Regions from separate parts of the Bacillus sp. PK3-067 genome, predicted to be linked through region 2. Evidence: riboswitches for the same ligand, from Rfam matches in the RefSeq annotation. Region 2 holds a riboswitch; each other region holds the start of a gene.
The links. Region 2 has a riboswitch for thiamine pyrophosphate ahead of tenA (thiaminase II). Riboswitches for the same ligand answer to the same signal wherever they lie in the genome.
Positions count from the first base shown of each region.

Region 1: another riboswitch for thiamine pyrophosphate. It lies ahead of M1D73_RS02215 (MTH1187 family thiamine-binding protein); the one in region 2 lies ahead of tenA (thiaminase II).
Region 3: another riboswitch for thiamine pyrophosphate. It lies ahead of M1D73_RS26560 (reverse transcriptase domain-containing protein); the one in region 2 lies ahead of tenA (thiaminase II).
Region 4: another riboswitch for thiamine pyrophosphate. It lies ahead of thiM (hydroxyethylthiazole kinase); the one in region 2 lies ahead of tenA (thiaminase II).

Region 1 is NZ_CP096490.1:422,726-426,144, forward strand. Features, by position in the region: gene M1D73_RS02210 (non-ribosomal peptide synthetase family protein) at 1-1,551, shown strand, start outside; TPP riboswitch at 1,604-1,705, shown strand; gene M1D73_RS02215 (MTH1187 family thiamine-binding protein) at 1,820-2,140, shown strand; gene M1D73_RS02220 (ABC transporter permease) at 2,112-2,885, shown strand; gene M1D73_RS02225 (ABC transporter substrate-binding protein) at 2,882-3,419, shown strand, end outside.
Region 2 is NZ_CP096490.1:746,649-750,067, reverse strand. Features, by position in the region: gene M1D73_RS03865 (ABC transporter substrate-binding protein) at 1-31, opposite strand, end outside; gene M1D73_RS03860 (ABC transporter permease) at 28-780, opposite strand; gene M1D73_RS03855 (ABC transporter ATP-binding protein) at 780-1,529, opposite strand; gene tenA (thiaminase II) at 1,498-2,193, opposite strand; TPP riboswitch at 2,279-2,382, opposite strand; TPP riboswitch at 2,443-2,554, opposite strand; gene M1D73_RS03845 (SH3 domain-containing protein) at 2,824-3,419, shown strand, end outside.
Region 3 is NZ_CP096490.1:5,136,466-5,139,884, reverse strand. Features, by position in the region: gene lldP (L-lactate permease) at 1-1,007, shown strand, start outside; TPP riboswitch at 1,079-1,194, shown strand; partial or broken gene M1D73_RS26560 (reverse transcriptase domain-containing protein) at 1,252-1,368, shown strand; partial or broken gene M1D73_RS26555 (transposase) at 1,364-1,624, opposite strand; gene M1D73_RS26550 (IS110 family transposase) at 1,691-2,512, opposite strand; gene M1D73_RS26545 (hypothetical protein) at 2,928-3,230, shown strand.
Region 4 is NZ_CP096490.1:413,700-417,118, forward strand. Features, by position in the region: gene topB (DNA topoisomerase III) at 1-1,307, opposite strand, end outside; TPP riboswitch at 1,517-1,629, shown strand; gene thiM (hydroxyethylthiazole kinase) at 1,702-2,511, shown strand; gene thiE (thiamine phosphate synthase) at 2,527-3,186, shown strand; gene M1D73_RS02200 (anaerobic C4-dicarboxylate transporter family protein) at 3,302-3,419, opposite strand, start outside.

The DNA of each region.
Region 1 (3,419 bases), 320 kb from region 2:
GAGCAATTACCAGATTATATGGTGCCATCTAAACTAATTTATATTAATGAATTACCACTTACACCTAATAAAAAGATTGATGTTAAGAAGTTAGCTCAGTTAGAAGAAAAGTGTGAACCGGTTCGGCTACAAGAATATGTTGCACCTTCTAATAAAGCAGAAAAACAAATAGCGAACGCCTGGGCGGAAGTATTAGGAATTTCAAAAGTTGGAGTGCATGATGATTTCTTTACAATTGGTGGACATTCATTAAAAGTATTACGAGTCTTAACATTGTTAAAAGAAGATTTCTCACATTTAACAATTCAAGATTTCTTTAAAGAAAGAACGATATATGGATTAGCTCGAATTGAGCGAGAAGTAAAAGTAGAGAAAGAAGAAGTATTTCGTGAATATAAAGTGATTCACGAACCAGATACTATCACGTATGCAAACGTTTTGGAAGAAAACCAGATTTCAAATGTCTTTTTAACAGGAGCTACTGGTTATTTAGGATCACACATATTATATGAATTGTTGAGAGATACATCTGCTACTATTTATTGTTTAGTAAGACCAACTAAAGATGTGCAGCAAAGAATTATAGATACATTAACAGGCTACTTTAATGATATATGTGAAGAATGGTTACAGCGTATACAGGCCGTAGCTGGTGATCTTGGAGAAGAGTATCTTGGGATGAGCGAAGAAGAATTTATGTTCATCAGTTCTAAGATGGATACGATAATTCATTGCGGTGCAGATGTAAGACATTTTGGAGATGTAAAACAATTTGAAAATATAAATGTCCAAGGAACTAGCCGTATGCTAACATTAGCGGAGAAAGGTGCTACATTCCATTTTATTTCTACAATTGGTATCCCGTTAGAATTAGCGGTAGATCAATGGGATACATACATGAAAACTGGTGATTTTAATTACAGTGTAGACTTAGAGAATGTATATTCAAATAGTAAACTACAAGCGGAAAACATTGTTCGTGAAGCAATGAAAAATGGTTTGCGTGGAAATATTTATCGTGCAGGTAATTTAGCATGTCATTCAGAAACAGGTTCGTTCCAACAAAATATTGAAGGAAACGCATTTTATCGTCTTATTAAAACAATGCTATTAATTGGGAAAGCACCAAATGTGAAGTGGAAAGTTGATTTCACACCAATTGATTTTGCTAGTAAATCAATTGTATCGTATTTGCAAGATGCGCAAATTATAGGAGAGACGTTACATATTTGTCATCCACATCAAATTGAGTTTGAACAATTTATACAGCTAATTGGAGAGTGTGGATACAATCTTGAAATGGTTCCACTTTCAGAATATGTAAATACCGGACTTGCATTAGCGAAGGGAAATGAAGTAATAGCAGAGTTAATTGCTTCTCAAGTTGCAGGAGATGGAGCGCAGCAATCTGAAATTGTAATGGGTACGCGTAGAACGAATAAATGGATTAAGAAAAAAGAATTGATAGTACCAGCAATTAATAAAGAATTTATTCAGCAGTTATTAGCTCATGGTGAAAAAGTTGGTTATTTTCCAAAAATAATGAAATGATTATGCATGCTTTTGTTTGTTCAATAAAATAAATCATGCTACAATGAAAACGAATTAAGGACCGGGGAGCCAATTGGCTGAGAGGATGTAAGTAAACATCGACCCTCAACCTGATCTGGATAATGCCAGCGTAGGGAGTTACTTAAAGTGATGTAGCATATGTTATTCTGTAATAACTTGCATACAAGGCTTTCCTACGCAGTAGGAAAGCCTTTTCTTATTTTTGAAATTTATTTTTGAAATTTATTTTTATAAGGGGGATTTTATTATGTCACAACAAGTTACAATGTCATTTTCAGTAGTACCACAAGCAAAAACGAAAGATGTATATTCTGTTGTCGATAAAGCAATTGAAGTTGTGCAACAATCGGGAGTTCGTTATGAAGTAGGGGCAATGGAAACAACTTTGGAAGGAGAATTAGATGTACTTCTTGATGTCGTTAAACGTGCGCAACAAGCTTGCGTCGATGCTGGAGCAGAAGAAGTGATTACTTCTATTAAAATCCATTATCGTCCAAGCACTGGTGTAACGATAGATGAAAAGGTTTGGAAGTACCGTGATGAATATGCAAAACCAGAAGCAATCTAAACTTATTACAACTATTTGGCTTATCCTTCTCATTGCGATATGGGAAGGATCTGTTTCATTATTTAAAATCGAACCGTGGATTTTACCAAAGCCTTCTGCCATTGTTCAAGAATTAATTGGGATGAAAGATTTACTATTACCAAATACGATGCAAACACTGCAGGAAGTTATAATTGGACTATTCTTTGCAATTTTATTGGGGACGAGCATCGCAATTATTATGGACGTTATACCGTTATTTCGTATTTTAATAAATCCATTGCTCGTTATTTCGCAAACAATTCCAATTGTTGTACTTGCACCGCTATTTATTATTTGGTTTGGATATGGGATGTTGCCGAAAGTAATGGTCGTAATACTCGTTTGTTTCTTCCCAATTGCGCTTAGTATTTTAGAAGGTTTTCAAACAGTAGATAAAAACATGTTGAAACTGTTACAAACAATGAAGGCGACAAAATGGCAAGTTTACCAGAAAGTAAAATTTCCAGCAGTGCTTCCATACTTTTTCTCAGGTTTAAAAATTGCAGTTACATATAGCGTAATGGGGGCAATTATCGGAGAATGGCTCGGTGCAAGTGAAGGATTAGGCGTTATGCTTACGAGGGCTACAAAATCCTTTTTGACTGCCCGAGTATTTGGTGTTGCAGCAATCATCGTTATGGTGACATTATGCCTGTATTTTATCGTAGAGTTTATGGCAAGAATAACAGCACCATGGATATATAGAAAGGACGGCAGAAAATGAAAAAAGGTTTGAAAGTTATGTTAGCTGCCTTAGTAGCGGTAGGTGTGGCTGGATGTAATCCGGCAAAGAAAGAAGAAAGTGCAAGTAAAGATCAAAAAGTAAAAGTAGTATTAGATTGGTTTCCAAATACGAATCATACTGGCTTGTATGTAGCGCAAACGAAAGATTATTACAAAAAGCAAGGATTAGATGTAGAAATTATTCAACCAGGTGACAATGTAACAGCAGAGCAAATGATAGCATCAGGAAAAGCAGACTTCGCAATAAGCGCACAAGAAAATGTAACGTTAGCTCGTGTGGAAGGAATTCCTGTTGTATCTGTAGGAGCGATTATTCAGCATAACACTTCAGCGTTTGCATCGCTTAAGAAAGATAATATGACGTCACCGAAAGATTTTGAAGGTAAACGTTACGGCGGCTGGGGAGGACCAGCGGAAGAAGCGACATTAAAGACGATTATGGATAAACATCAAGCTGATTTTAATAAAGTTGAAAAAATCATCTTAGGACAAACAGATTTCTTTAAATCAATCG
Region 2 (3,419 bases):
TAAACACAAAGATGCGCTTTAAAAATTTCATGAATGCTTCCTCCAACTAATGAATTTCTTTTCTAATATGGAAATAATTACGACGAAGAAAATAGCTAATAATGATAACAATACAATAGGTGCAAATACGCCAGCTCCATCTAACTGCGTCATCATTCTCTTACTGAAATATCCAAGCCCAGCTTGTGCACCGAGCCATTCTCCAATTGCTGCTCCGATAACACTAAGCGGAACTGCAATTTTTAAAGCTGAGAAAAAATAAGGAAGAGCAGACGGCAACTTTAATTTAAGAAAAATATCTCTTTTTGTTGCTCCATATGTAACTAAGAGCTCCTCCCATTCTTTTTTCGTACTACGCAGTCCATCATACGTATTGACCGCAATTGGGAAAAACGTAATTAAAACTGTGACAACAACCTTACTCCAAATTGTATATCCAAACCATAAAACAAATAGCGGAGCAAGCGCAGTAATCGGAATCGTTTGTGAAGCAACTAATAATGGATAAAACGCTCTCTCCATCCATGTACTCGCATTCATTAACATCGCTAGCCCTACACCTAATACGATAGAGATAACAACACCTATTAAAACGACGTATAACGTTGCAGGTAAATGAACCGTAAATAATATGTCTTTTAGTTTCCATATCTTCATTAAAATCGCAGAAGGTGACGGTAAAATGTACATCTCATCTACAATTCTTGCTCCTATTTCCCACACAGCTAGTAAAATACTAGAAAGTGTAATAGCAGGAACTAATTCTTTCAATCGGTTCATCACACAAGTACCTGCCTTTGTAACATACTAAGAAGCTCATCTTTCAGCGCTAATACTTCCGGTTTATATAAATCTTTTCGTGTTCTGTTATGATCAAGCGGTACATTCCGCTCAGTCAAAGTCGTTATCGGCTGCTGTTCCACTACTAAAACTCGGTTTGAAAGAAATAACGCTTCTTCAACATCATGAGTAATGAATAAAATTGTTTTTTCCCACTCTTGCCATTGTTCAAACAACCATTCTTGCAAAGAGGTCTTCGTTAAAGCATCCAACGCACTAAATGGTTCATCTAACAGCAATATCTCCCCGCCTGTTAATAAAGTTCGAATAAAAGATACACGTTGTCTCATACCACCAGATAAATCTTTCGGATATTTTTTCTCATACCCTTGCAAACCAAATTTATGTAACAGTTCCTTTGCCTTTACTTCTGCTTCTTTCTTCTGTACACCTTGGCACTCTAGCGGCAGGGCAGCATTCTCAATAATTGTTCTCCACGGCAAAAGCATATCTTTTTGCGGCATATATCCTACAGGATGGTTCTTTGTTTCTGTCAGTTCTATCTGTCCAGTACTTACCTTTTCTAGACCTGTAATAAGGCGAAATAAAGTACTTTTTCCACATCCACTCGGTCCGATAATACTGACAAACTCTTTCTCATGTATAGAAGCATTTAATTCATGGATGATTGGTTTCTCATCGTAATGAAAAGAAACATTATGAAACTGTAGTATGTTCTTGCTCCTCAAATCCCCACATCTCCTTACGATAGGACATATCCCAGAATAAATATTCAAATCGACTGGAATATAAGAAGATCTCCTCTAATCTTTCTAGTTCTTTCTCAGACTTTCCAACTGCCATTTCATTTAATAAATCTATTAACCAAATACAAAGATTACCGTATTCTTCCGAACTATATCCTTGAATCCACTCACCAAAAAACTCATGATCTCTTGCTCCAGGAATATCATTTAAACGCTTTCCAATTTCCCAATAGCTCCACATACATGGAAGAAGCGCTGCTATTAATTCCGCAAGTGTGCCATTTTGAGATACAGACATCATGTAATTTGTATAAGCTAAATTTTTAGCAGATGGTTTCGCAGACTCTATCTCCTCTATAGAAATTCCAAGTCTTTTTGCATATTGTTTATGGATTGTCATTTCGCCATTTAATATTCCATCAATTTGTTCAGCGAACTTTCCCATTACTTGTGGATTCGTTGCTTTTACAACACCAATCGCATATAACTTTGCATAATCTAGCAGATATAAATAATCTTGAATAATATAATACTGAAATTTATCTTTTTCTAACGTGCCATCTCCCATACCCACTACAAACGGATGATTATGACTCATCTCCCAAACCGGTTGCACAGTTTCTAATAATCTATCGCAAAATTTCATTTCTCTATCCCCTTCCAATATATGTATCTAAATAAAAAACCACTTCTATATATAAGAAGTGGTTACAGCAAATAAAGTTATACATTTATTCGATGTTCCACTTCCCTTCGCTAGTATTACCTAGATCAGGTGTTGTAAGGGTTAAGGATTATTCCTCTCTCAGCAAGTCAAGCACCCCTAGTGGTTTCAATATGAAATTTTCAAATAAAAAAGCCCCGTTTCTATACGCAAAGAAACGGGGACTCATTGTTAGTGTCCGAATTGCTTCCCTACGCTAGCATAATCTAGATCAGGTAATAAAAAGGATCAAAGGCTTACGGCCTACTCTCAGCTGGCAACACCAGCTCTCCTAGCAAACTATAAAATTATCACTGTCAGTATAACACCCTAATAAGACATCATCAACTTTTTTAATTTTCTTAATTATCAACATAATATCAAAATTATACAATACATACATTCTATTTTAGAAAATAAAACCCCAATTAATTGTATAAAAAGGAATCATTATCCTCAAAAAATTTATTTTTATATTGATTTCATATTACATTTATGTGAATACCCCCACTATATTATATCTTTATACTATAATAAAATTACAACTATACAACTAGAGGAGGTCTCTATTCCATGAATATGAAAGCTACTGCTTTAACAGCAACTACTGTAGCGATTGCTTCTTTACTTCCTTCTATGGGTGAAACAAATGTACAAAAAGCAAACGCTGAACAATTATCTAATATTAAAACTGGGTATGTCAAAGTCGATCAAGTAGCATTACATACAGAAGATAACGTAAAAAGCACATCAATTGATACAATTCGCTTTAATACAAAAGTGAACATCATTGAAACAACTAATGGTTGGTATAAAGTATCTGTTCATAATAAAGTAGGTTATGTACAAAAAGATGCTATTTTACTAAAAAACAAACTTCAATCTAATGATCAATACATCGTTAATGCTAATGCATTAAACGTTCGCTCTGAACCTAATTTAGAATCTTCCATTTTAGATGTATTACCAAATGGTAAGTTTATTACCGTTCAAGAAGATCAAGGCGAATGGTATAAAATATCACATAATGGCCAAACAGGTTACGTACAAAAAGCATTCATCTCTAATGGTTCACAACCCTTAGTAAAAGGAATCACCGTTCAAAATAATACAAAATATACTGTTGCAACACCTAATCTAAATGTACGTAGCACCGCTAGTACAAGTAG
Region 3 (3,419 bases), 1.0 Mb from region 2:
GGATACGACAAACGTGGCCTGCGTTATTTGTAGCGGGTAGTTCATTTGCGATTACGCAGTTCATTACAGCGACATTTTTAGGACCAGAACTTCCGGATATTACATCGGCACTTGTAAGTTTAATTAGTTTAGCGCTGTTCTTAAAAGTTTGGCAGCCGAAAGAAATTTATCAATCTGGGCAAGCAAATAGTGAAGTAGCAGCAACAACGACAGCGGCATCGATGCCGAAATTAACGTTTGGAAAAGTAGTGAAGGCATGGTCCCCATTTATCGTATTAACGGTTATGGTAGTCATTTGGAGCCAAAGTTTCTTTAAGGCATTATTCACTCCAGGAGGGGCTTTAGAAAGTCTTGTATTTAAGTTTGAAATTCCAGGTCTGCATAATCTAGTAATGAAAGCAGAGCCAATTGTAAATAAACCAACGCCTTACGAGGCAATTCTGAAGTTTGATGTATTATCGGCAACCGGAACAGCGATTTTAATTGCTTGTATCATTTCCATGTTTATTTTGAAAATGAATGTAAAAGATGCAGTAGTGACATTTAAAGAAACGTTAAGCGAATTAAAAATGCCAATTCTATCTATCGGATTCGTACTAGGGTTTGCATTTATCGCAAACTATTCTGGTCTATCTTCCACGTTAGCGTTAGCATTAGCTGGAACTGGCGGACTATTCCCGTTCTTCTCACCATTCTTAGGCTGGATTGGCGTATTCCTAACAGGGTCTGATACGTCTGCGAATGCACTGTTCTCAAATTTACAAGCCATTACAGCGCAGCAAGTCGGCGTATCTGAAGTGCTTCTCGTTGCAGCAAATACAACAGGCGGTGTAACAGGTAAAATGATTTCCCCGCAGTCGATTGCGATCGCTTGTGCAGCGGTTGGTCTTGCTGGAAAAGAATCGGATTTGTTCCGTTTTACAGTGAAGCATAGTTTGTTCTTCGTAATTATTGTTGGTATTATGACTTATGTTCAGGCTTATTATTTAACGTGGATGATTCCATAAACAACAAAAGAAATAAACTTTTAATTTTCCAAATTATGGTGTATGATAGAAAAGTATTGAAAATTAAATCAGTGATAAACTAGGGGTGCCTAACGTATGCGTAGGCTGAGAGAGAAGCGCGTGAACTTCTTAACCCTTTGGACCTAATCTGGCTCGTACCAGCGTAGGGAAGTTAACGGCTTTACATAATGATGTCTTTATGAGCCAGGTCCTTATTTTTTTATGGACCTGGCTCTTTTTATGGAAGATGCGCAAATTGGGAATACCGACAGTAGTGGATAGGCTTGTTCAACAAGCAATCAGTCAAGTGCTTGGTTCAATATTTGAAAAACAATTTAGCGAATCTAGTTACGGCTTTAGACAAGGGCTCTTTTATGTTTGTATTTCGGAACTTCATCATATTTCTTTAAATAATAAGCACGGTAAGTAGCTTCACGAAGTTGTACAGAGTTGGCAGCTTCAACCATGTAATAACGAAGATACTGGTTTCCCGTTCGTGTCATGGGTGTTCGTTCCGATTCAAAGTTTCCAGATTGCGATTTTTTCTAGTAAAGACCGGTGTATTTGGCCAATTGTGCTTCGTTCTCAAAGCGTTCAATTTGTCCAACTTCCGCAATGATTCCCGCGGCGTATACGACTCCAATGCCTGGAACACTTGTTAAATATCTCGCTTCTGGAATGGCTTAGAATAAAGCAGTAATGCTTTTTTCTATCTCTTTGATTTGTTTTTTCAATGTTTGAATCAATCGTGCATAAGTGGCTAATACAACGTCCACAGAGTCTTGAACGACCTTACCTAGTCGGTAGGAGTCACGTATGGATTTCTTGATGGTTTTCGCTAAATCTTCCGGGTCGCTAAAGCGTCCTTTCCCCTTTTTCTGAAGAAGAGTAGCGAGTGCTTCTAGATCCATTTCTGCGATTTCATCCAACGAAAGGGAATCTGAGAGTATTTCCATCATCGTCGCACCAAAAACAGAGGTATTTAACTCTTTCGATAACGTATTACATTTGTAGTAAAGGTTCTTCAGAAAGTGTTGCTTACATTCTGTTTGCTGGTGAACGAGTTGATATCTAGATCGTGTTAAACGTTGAAGGGCAACGTATTTTTCCTCCTTGATAAGAAACTTATTATACCGTCCGGTTCGTAAAAAATCGGCAATACGGAAAGCATCTATTTTATCGGTCTTATCTTCTTCAAAGAGTTTTTTATACCGATGGATGGCTTTTGGATTTTGTACGACCACTTCCACGTCTAAAGCCCTCAAATCCTTATCTTCCGTTAGGAACATGGAAGGACGGAAACTATAGACGGAAGTAGATTCCATACCAATGACAATTTTTTTATAGTTGTACAACTGATGAAAATGGAGAACATCCTCCTTAATGGCGTTGGCACCATTCACATCGTTTGAAAGACAAATTTCTTTCAAAACAGTGTCATGACTGTCAAGAAAACATACATCAAGTTTTTCAGAGCTTACATCAATAGCTACGAATAATCTCAAAGAAAGGACCTCCTTTCTTTGAATAGTATTTGGAATGAGCTTGGATACTGTGGGGATCTCCCTAGAGTCAAAAACATAGCCACAACCTCGCGTATGAGTATTCAATGATTGCCTTCATCTAAGCTGCCCCTCCCACCATTATGAGAGGTAAGTGAAGGAAACCGATACAGCTTGTGCGTATGCAGTGCATTTTGGTCTGGGTCACAGTCTTTTAACGTGGTCGAACTACAGGAGGAGTAAGCATATTCCCGATGGATCCATTTCCGCACTTCCATTATCTGGGGAAATCCCCCAGTATCCAAGACTAAATTTTACCCATACATCATTTTTTTGATGTAGCTCTTGAAGATAAAAACTATTTAATTTTCAAGGAACAGTTATTAACTTAAAACTTATTATACGAGGAGGGTGTATCATGAAAAAAATATGCTTTGTATTAATTGTCGACGCTGGTATAAATTATGGTTCAATATTTTCTCTACCATTTTTAAGGAATCAGGATGATTTGAAGGAATATTTTTCTAAGTATTATGATGTTTCAATTAATTATATTAGGGATAAAAACTCAGTTGACTATTTGGTAGTTCCCAAACCGTGTCCAGCTTTTGATAATGAAAATAATCTTCCAATAATTGAAGTACCAGCAATCTTATTTATGGAAAAGAATTTTGAAAAAATAAAGACTTATATAGACAATTATTTTTCTAATAACTCATAAAGAAAATAAAAGTACAGTAAAAAGAAGTCCGATAAAAAACGAGTGGTGTAGAATATTTCTATTAATCATTCGTTTTTTATTATATTTACATATATTTTTTAAAAGAGGATTATAGACGTTCTGAAAAAAAATAATTATAACAAGAACAGTGTTCGTGCTACTATCTACGGTTATTTTTTGTACTAAGTA
Region 4 (3,419 bases), 330 kb from region 2:
TCGTATACTTCCTTCCAACCAGCATGTAAAATCGTTTTTCCGCGTGCAATGAATGTTTCATTGCCGACCTTTGTGCGTAACGTTAGTTGTTCGTATTCGAATGCTGGGAATAAAACAGCTAAGAAACGTTTTACAACTAAATCATAAATTTTGCGTTCTTTATCTGTGAATGCTGAGAAGTTAACGTATCCTTCTGTTGGAATAATCGCATGATGATCGCTTACTTTACTATCATCAACAAATGATTTGTTAGGTTTGATAGGCTTTTGTAATACTTTATGTGCGAAGGGACGGTATTCTCCAACACCACATGCTTTTAGACGTTCTGGAAGTGTTCCAACGATATCAGATGAAATGTAGCGTGAATCTGTACGAGGGTACGTTAGTACTTTATGCTGTTCATACAATTTTTGCATAATATTTAATGTTTCTTTAGCAGAGTAACCGAACTTTTTATTCGCATCACGTTGCAATTCAGTTAAATCGTAAAGACCAGGAGAGAATGACTTCTTCTGTTTCTTATCAATTTCCACAACAGTAGCATTTTGTTTATCTAAACGTTTTACAATACCATCGATTTTTTCTTTATTAAAACTACGGCTATTGCCATTTGCATCTTGCCAAGTAAGTTTGAGCTTCTCCATTGTTTGAGCTTCGACGCCGTAGTAAGTTTGAGCTTTGAAGTTCTTTATTTCATCTTCACGACTAGCAATCATAGCAACAGTAGGGGTTTGTACACGGCCGCAATTTAACTGGGCATTAAAGCGAGTCGTTAAAGCACGAGTTGCATTAAGACCGATATACCAGTCAGCTTCTGAACGCGCAACTGCTGAAGCGTATAAATTATCATAGGCTTTACCTGGTTTTAAATTTGCAAAACCATCTTTAATTGCTTTATCGGTTACAGATGAAATCCATAGACGTTTGATCGGTTTATTAATGCGAACCTTATCAATAATCCAGCGAGCGACCAATTCTCCTTCACGTCCAGCATCTGTCGCTACAATAATTTCATTTACATCCTTTCTAAGTAGCTGACTTTTTACAGCATTAAATTGTTTACCAGTTTGTTTAATAACCGTTAATTTCAAACGCTCAGGTAGCATCGGTAAATCTTCTAAATTCCACTTTTTATATTTCACATCATAACTTTCTGGATCTGCTAATGTAACGAGATGACCTAAAGCCCAAGTTACAATATATTTATTACCCTCAAGATAGCCGTTTCCTTTTTTATCACACTTCAGTACACGAGCAATATCTCGTGCAACGGAAGGTTTTTCAGCGATTACAACGCTTTTTGACATATTAAAAACATCCTTTCAAATTTCCATAAGTTAAATATAGCATACATCTTCTTGAGATTCAGTTTCGCTCCATATTTCAGCTGTTTTTAATGGAGTTAACAAAATCCCAACTGATTAAAGTTTCACTTTATCAGTTGCCTCTATATCAAATAGAAAAGTAAAGAACTTGTTATTTTACTAGAATAAGAGTAGACTTTGAAGTAGATGAATAAGAAACACATGGGAGTTTGTGGATACAAACTGAGAGTATGGCTACTAGTCCGTCATTGACCATTTGAACCTGTTGGATAATGCCAGCGTAGGGAGAGTGTAAAAGCACATATTCAGGCACTTTGCGTACGCGCAAAGTGTCTTTTTGTGTATCTCCCATCATTATAGTTAGGAGATGAAAAGGATGAATATGAAAGAAATTAGTAAAGTAGTGGATTTGGTGAGAGAATCTAATCCGCTTGTTCATAATATTACAAATGTTGTTGTAACAAATTTTACTGCTAACGGTTTGTTGGCACTTGGGGCATCGCCTGTAATGGCGTATGCAAAAGAAGAAGTGGCAGAAATGGCTAGCATTGCTGGAGCGTTAGTATTAAATATGGGAACACTTCGTCCTGAAGAAGTAGAAGCGATGTTACTTGCCGGTAAATCAGCAAATGTGAACAATGTACCAGTACTGTTTGATCCAGTTGGTGCAGGAGCAACATCGTATCGGACAGAAGTTGCGAGACATATTCCGGCTGAAATTGAATTAGCGAGTATTCGCGGAAATGCAGCTGAAATAGCGAACGTTATTAATGAGAGATGGGAAATTAAAGGGGTAGACGCTGGTACTGGAAATGGCAATGTTGTAAGTATTGCAAGGCAGGCAGCAGATGAACTAAATACAGTTGCGGTCATTACTGGAAAAGAAGATGTTGTTACAGATGGAGAGAGAACTATTGTTATTCGAAATGGTCACCCTATTTTAACGAAAGTTACGGGAACAGGTTGTTTACTAACTTCTGTAATAGGAGCATTTGTAGCAGTGGAAAAAGATTATGTAAAAGCAGCAGTAGCAGCATTAACGTTTTATGGTGTAGCTTCGGAACTGGCAGCTGCTAAGACCGTGGAAAAGGGACCTGGTAGTTTCCAAATTGAATTTTTAAATCAGTTAGCGAATACTACTTCTAGTGATATTGAGAAGTATGGAAAGATTGAGGAGTTAGAGTAAGAGGGAGTGAAAGAAATGGCACGCATTGAAATAGATAAAATGTCTAAGCTATTGCAAGTGTATTTTATTATGGGAAGTAATAACTGCACGAGGGATCCTTTAGCTGTATTGAAAGAAGCGTTAGATGGTGGAGTGACAATTTTTCAGTTTCGCGAGAAGGGGGAAGGTTCTTTAATCGGAGAAGATAGAGTGCGCTTTGCAAAAGCATTGCAGACGCTTTGTAATGAATATAGTGTTCCTTTCATTGTAAATGATGATGTAGAATTAGCCATTGAATTAGATGCAGATGGTGTTCATGTCGGACAAGATGATGAAGGAATTACATCTGTTCGTGAAAAAATGGGAGATAAAATTATCGGCGTATCTGCTCATACAATTGAAGAAGCACGCTTTGCAATCGAAAATGGAGCAGATTATTTAGGCGTTGGACCTATTTTCCCAACGAGTACGAAAAAAGATACGAAAGCGGTTCAAGGAACGAAAGGATTAGCCTATTTTAGAGAACAAGGAATTACAGTGCCAATCGTTGGTATTGGTGGGATTACAATTGAAAATACAGCGGCAGTTATAGAAGCGGGTGCGGACGGTGTTTCAGTTATTTCAGCAATTAGTTTAGCTGAATCTGCGTATGAAAGTACGAGAAAATTAGCTGAAGAAGTAAAGAGAAGTTTGTAGGGAAGGACGTGTAGTATTTTAAGTGCTACATGGAGAAATAGACTGCCCCAAAATTTAAACAAACATTTGATTAAAAAAGCACAAACCTTTTTAAATAAAGGTTTGTGCTTTTTCTTTAAAACATAATTGAAATTAAGAGCATTCCAATTCCGATAGAAGTAAATGTTGCGATTAAGCCAGGAATCATAAAACTATGATTTAATACGTATTTACCGATACCTGTTGTACCAGTA